DNA from 2 places in the Lactococcus taiwanensis genome. Region 1 is predicted to be linked to the other one. Evidence: predicted binding sites of a transcription regulator. Region 1 holds the regulator's gene; the other holds the start of a gene.
What was found. The regulator NrdR, encoded in region 1, represses ribonucleotide reductase genes. The targets are predictions, from matches to a motif close to ACACNATATATNGTGT.

Region 1 (3,216 bases):
ATTAGCTAATGTATTCACAAAACTTGACGATAAGGTGGCATTTTTTTGTTGCACCAATACATAATGAATCAGGATATTTTGCACCTCAGGCACAAGATTTTGCCGTGAAAGATGAGCAAGAATCTTCCGTTCATCATTACTTACAAAGCCACCAGCCTGGGCTTTAATTTGTTTAAGGAAAGCTTCTGGCTCATGAGCTTTACTGGTCACAATCAAGTCAGCAAAAGCTTTTGGAAATTCTGAAAGGGGACGTTGAGGCTCATGTGTTGCCGAGAGGCGATGTGTTAGTTGACTAACATTTAAAGACTTATCAGCATTGGCGGTCTGCTCTGCTAATTTGAACAACTCATACCAATTAAGTTCAAATTTTTCGGCGAGAGCATAAAGGGCTAGCACTTCTTTATTTTCATCATTAAAATGCAAACCTTGGCGCGTCATTAAACTCTGAAAAGCACCCATATCAAAGTTATTATTGGCATGAGCACCTTGTCCTTGAGGTTCATCAGGTTGGTTGAATGAAACTTTGTAGATTTCATGAAATTTCTTAGAAATCTCTTTCCCTTTGGGCTCTATTGTTTTAGAAAGGCCAGAAACGCGATTTTCACCAATTTTAGAAATCAAAAGTTGACGATAAAACTCATCAGCTAAAAACTCTTCAAAATTAAGAGGGCTTTCTACCTTAAAGTAAAGCCGCGTGTGGTCATCGTAGACATGAACCAAGCTAAGTCCCGTTAATTTATTTAAGGCCTCAACAAAGGGGTTCAAACCAATATTAAGATATTCTAGAAAATGAGAAATACGTCCTGTGGAGAAACTCAACATCAATTGATAAAGGGCAAAGGCATCAGTACCAATAATGGGTAAATAGAGCAGTCGAAAAGTCTCCGCATCAAAGCTTGTTTTGCCACGATTGACCATCGTAAATGAATCTCCTGCTCTCATTTCTACCTCATTTTTTCATTTTTAAAAATTTTAGGCTACTTACAGCCTGGTCAGTAACTTATTTGTTGGTAATATTTTTTAAAAGTTCTTCTAATTCACTGACGTCTTTGAAAGAACGGTAAACACTTGCAAAGCGGATATAGGTGATGTCATCAAGTTTTGCTAATTCCTCCATTACAAATTCACCAATGGTGTCAGATTGAACTTCATTACTGTCAAGTTGGCGGATTTTGCGTTCTACATTAGCGACGACCTGTTCAATATCTTCACTCGAAACAGGACGCTTATAAGCTGAACGAACCAAGCCACGCACGATTTTATCACGGTTAAAAGGTTCACGCTTATCATCTTTTTTAATGACTAAAAGGGGCATTTCTTCAATTCGCTCAAAAGTCGTAAAGCGAAAACCGCAAGATTCACAGACCCGGCGACGACGGATTGCTTCTTCAGCCTGTCTAGAATCCACTACTTTTGAATCCTCAGAAGAACACTTCGGACATCTCATATCTATTCTCCTTTAATCTCTTCAACTCAACTATGAGTTTTAAACTTACCATATTTTACTGATCAAGCTGTCATTTAATCATTTTTCTTTTTAAATTTTGCTTCTAGACGATAAATCACTTGTCCTTTTTGTGAAAATTTCTTTTCATATTCAGTCATTACATTCAGCGGAGCAAATTCTTCATCTTGATGCAAATCTAACCAGACTTTTTTGAGTTCCATGCCATAGTTTGCGAGAGAAACTAGAGAATATTCAAAGAGTCCTCGGTTATCTGTTTTAAAATGAATCTCCCCTTCGGAACGTAAAATCTTTTCATAAGTTTCTAAGAAAGACTTGTAAGTCAAGCGACGTTTTTCATGTCGCGCTTTAGGCCAAGGATCAGAAAAGTTCAAGTAGACTTGATCAATCTCTCCTTCTTCAAAATACTCACTTAAAGCGGCCCCATCGACTAACATCATCTGAACATTTGGTAAACCAGCTTCAATCGCTTTATCCAGTGCATAGGATAAAACAGACAACTGCATGTCTATTGCTATGTAGTTAATCTCTGGATGCAAAGCTGCCATTCCTGTGATGAAGGCTCCTTTGCCACATCCCACCTCAATATGAATCGGGTGATTATTTCCAAAACGTTCAGACCAACGTCCTTTAAAGTCGGCTGGATTCTCAACAACAATATGTGCGTTTTCGGCAAGCATTTCGCCTGCCCCTTTTCGATTTCTGACGCGCATTTTTACCTCTATTTAATTTATTTTTACTGACGAAGCTGTCAGTAGCTTATTGCACTTCGAGTTGGCTGACCAATCAGTCAGTTCATTCTGCAAACTTATGGGAATGGCTTTTAGAAAAATTTTATCATTTTTAAGTTTCTTCTATAAGCCAAAAAATAGGAAGGTCCACTCCCTAGCCTATTTTTCTAAAATAATTCACAAAAATTCCGGAGCCCTAAAATTTCCTGATTGACCTCTTTCATCTTTCCTCGCGAGAGGTATTCAGAGATTTGGCGCAGAAAAGATAATTTCCCATACCAAGCTACTTTGTCCATAATATCTGAACGAGGACGTACACCTGATGTCATTAACCACAAACTCCAGTTCGTAGGTTTGATATAGTGTGAAAGGACATGAGCCATATCCACCATGGAATCTGATAAAAAGACGGTGTCCCAATCTACCAGGTAGATTTTACCTGAAGTATCATCGACTAACCAGTTTTTATGATTGACGTCTCCGTGAACCACAACAACTTCATCCTCATGTAATTCAGGGATTTCGCCCCTCATTTCTTCGATGATTTGCGTCAAAAAGTGATTGGTCTGCAAAGCTTCCGTACTTTTTACGCACTCTTCCAAAAGTTGTTTTGGAAAAATAACTTGGCTTCCTAATTTTTTATAGGACTCCACTAATTTTTTTGAATCATGAAGATGGGCCAAGATGTGATTAATCTGCCGATCATCCATATCTTCTGGATTAAGGGTATGCCCATCAATCCAAGGTTGGGCAGACAAGGTATCTCCTTCGGCAGTACGCTTAGTCCATAGAACTTTTGGCGTAATTCCTTCCAGATAAATGCTCGGCAAAAAAGGACTGCCGTTTTTTTTAATAAAAACGCGTTCTTGATCGCTCTTTCCTGAAAAAGCATTCCCTGAACCACCCTTAACAGGGGTCATATCCCAGTTTGCCGTCATCAACCTTGTCTCCTCCTTCCTTTATTGTGAATCATTAATCTGCTTTAAGTTTATGCGTTTGGATAGTGTATTAAAATCGTTT
Region 2 (3,216 bases), 390 kb from region 1:
AATATAGATTGTCGTACTCTTAAGTTTATTGAGACTTTGGATTTGAGCAACACTGACGCCATATTTTTGTGAAATGCCCCAAAGGGTGTCGCCCGATTTTACAGTGTAGCTAGTGGTTGTTGCGTTGCCAGTGGAGGAGTTCCCGCTAGTTGTATGCGTTGGCGTGGTTGTGTTAGTTCCTGAAGTGGTGGAACCATCAAAACGGGTAAGATTATATTGGGAGATAATTCGATTGAGTGAGGCACCATAGTTTGGATCTGTAGCATATTTACCAGTAAGGGCTGCTGTAGCTTGTTGATAAGTTGCTGCATTAGCACGCCAGGCTTTTGCGTAATAAGGACCATTCCCAAAATTAGTGGTTTTTAGGACATGGGCATTATCTTGAAAACTCTCATTGAAAGAAGGGTAAACACGAAACGGCATGTCTTTAGTTACCCATTTACCATTCAAGTATTCTTGGGTCTTGAAAACGACACTTTTTCCTTGATAAGTTCCTTGAATTCCAAATAAGTTATAGTAAGGTGCACGGGAAAGCTGGCTTGTTCCCCAGTTACTTTCTAAAATAGCCTGCGCTATCATGACGGATGGATAAAGTCCATTGGCATCAGCGACGGGTTTAGCAGAGGCTGCAATACTCTCGATAAATGCTTCCGTCGAATTGGTAGCTGCTTGAACGATAGGCTGGGCCTGTTGCACTAAAAGATCGTGTGTTGTAGTCAGCGTACCAGCAATTAGGACCGCCCCAGCGAATTTAGAGGCAGGTTTATGAAAAGTTAAAGGCTTTTTCGCCTTCTTTTTTAGATGTCTATTTTTTACTTTAACACGTGAAGCGGGCATAAATCGTTTCCTTTCCGTAGAGAAATTTTAAAATTACAAAATGAATACTTCTATTCTACCATGTAAGAAGCAATTTGTTATAACAAAATGACAAAAACATTAAAATAAAAGATTTCAATTGTATGGCGAATTGTAAACGATTTTTTTTGAAAGGTAACTATGATGTTTTTTAAAGTTGAAAAAATTTTCTTTAGCAATTGCCTGCAGTGGTCAACTTATCAGGCTGTCAGTAACTTCCTTTACTTTCTGCCAATTTTAAGCTTTAGAAATTCAGTTTTTAAACAAAACTATTACATTTTTTAAACAAAACGCAGACATTTTTTCTGAGAGAGCTTGCAAAGTGCCGTAAGCCTTAAGCCACAAGATGTTGTATTCTTTTACATAATTACCCACTATATATTGTGTTAAGTGTGAGAATTTGATAAAATAGTGAGGAAAGAATTTAGAGTGCACGAGGATAAAAAATGAGAACAGAAGTATTAAATCAGGAAATTGAAGTTAAAGAAATAAATGTGATTAAGCGTGATGGGCGCTCTGTAAAATTTAACAGCCAAAAGATTTTTGATGCACTGACGAAAGCGGCTGAAAAAGTAGAAATGACCGATCAAACGATGCTGTCAGAACTTACTGACAGAGTGGTCAGTGAAATTTTCGCGCGCTTTTCTGAGAATGTCAAAATTTATGAGATTCAAAGTATTGTCGAACAAGAGTTACTGGAATCGGGTGAAGCAGCGCTCGCTGAAGAATACATCAGCTATCGTGCCAAACGAGATATTGAACGCTCTAAAGCTACTGATATTAATTTTACCATTGAAAAACTTATCAATCGCGATCAAACGGTGGTGAATGAGAATGCGAATAAAGACAGCAATGTTTTTAACACCCAACGTGATTTGACAGCTGGCGCTGTTTCCAAGGCCATCGGCCTTAAAATGCTTCCACCTCACGTCGCCAATGCTCACCAAAAAGGTGATATTCATTATCATGATTTAGATTATAGCCCATTTACAACCATGTCTAACTGTTGTTTGATTGACTTTAAAAATATGTTTGAAAATGGCTTTAAACTTGGCAATGCGCAAGTCGATTCGCCAAAATCAATTCAAACAGCAACTGCTCAAGCCAGTCAAATCATCGCTAACGTGGCTAGTTCACAATATGGTGGTTGTTCATTTGACCGTGCCGATGAAGTATTGGCGCCTTACGCGAAATTAAATTATAAAAAACATTTAAAAGATGCACAAAAATGGATTGATGGTGCTGAAAAACAAGAAGCTTATGCTCGTGAAAAAACAGCCAAAGATATCTATGATGCAATGCAATCTTTAGAATATGAGATTAATACTTTGTTTACCTCAAATGGTCAAACGCCATTTGTAACAGTTGGTTTTGGTCTTGGGGAGGATTGGTATGCGCGTGAAATACAAAAAGCAATTCTTCAAGTCCGGATTGGTGGACTTGGCGCAGAACACCGCACCGCGATTTTCCCAAAATTAATTTTCACACTCAAACGTGGGCTTAACCTTGAAGTAGGGACACCCAACTATGACATCAAAGAACTTGCGCTTGAATGTTCAACAAAACGGATGTACCCTGATATTTTGAGCTATGATAAAATTGTTGAATTAACAGGTTCATTTAAAGCTTCAATGGGGTGTCGTTCATTCTTACAAGGCTGGAAAGATGCCCAAGGTAATGACGTGACAGCAGGACGGAATAATCTTGGAGTTGTCACAGTCAACCTTCCACGTATTGCTCTTGAAGCCGCTGGAAATAAAGAAAAATTTTGGGAAATCTTCAATGAAAGAATTGAAATTGCTCATGATGCGCTTGCCTTTCGTGTGGAACGTGCTAAAGAAGCACAACCTAAAAATGCACCTATTCTCTTTATGAATGGCGCCTTGGGCCGCCTTGACGCCGATGGAGCTGTTGATGATCTCTACAATAATGAACGCGCAACTGTAAGTTTAGGATATATTGGGCTTTATGAAGTGGCAACAACCTTCTACGGGCCAACTTGGGAAAATAACCCCGAAGCTAAAGCTTTTACCATTGAAATTGTGAAACGGATGCATGAAGATTGTGAAGCATGGTCTAAAGCATCTGGATATCATTATTCAGTCTACTCAACACCATCAGAAAGCCTAACTGACCGGTTCTGCCGGATGGACAAAGAAAAATTTGGCTCAGTTGCAGATATTACTGACAAAGATTACTATACTAATTCTTTCCATTATGATGTGCGTAAAAATCCAACTCCATTTGAAAAATTAGAGTTTGAAAAAGACTATCCTGTTTATGCCAATGGTGGATTCATTCATTACTGTGAATATCCTGTCCTTCAACAAAATCCGAAAGCTCTTGAAGCAGTCTGGGACT

Region 2: nrdD (anaerobic ribonucleoside-triphosphate reductase) is a predicted target of NrdR. The motif match lies at 1,227-1,242, and genes of this name have one in related genera.

Annotation. Positions count from the first base shown of each region.
Region 1 covers NZ_CP070872.1:832,443-835,658, reverse strand. The annotation lists gene JW886_RS04190 (DnaD domain protein) at 1-942, opposite strand, end outside; gene nrdR (transcriptional regulator NrdR) at 1,001-1,447, opposite strand; gene trmB (tRNA (guanosine(46)-N7)-methyltransferase TrmB) at 1,522-2,178, opposite strand; gene JW886_RS04175 (phosphotransferase family protein) at 2,364-3,137, opposite strand; gene JW886_RS04170 (Veg family protein) at 3,185-3,216, opposite strand, start outside.
Region 2 covers NZ_CP070872.1:441,465-444,680, forward strand. The annotation lists gene JW886_RS02265 (LysM peptidoglycan-binding domain-containing protein) at 1-837, opposite strand, end outside; gene nrdD (anaerobic ribonucleoside-triphosphate reductase) at 1,302-3,216, shown strand, end outside.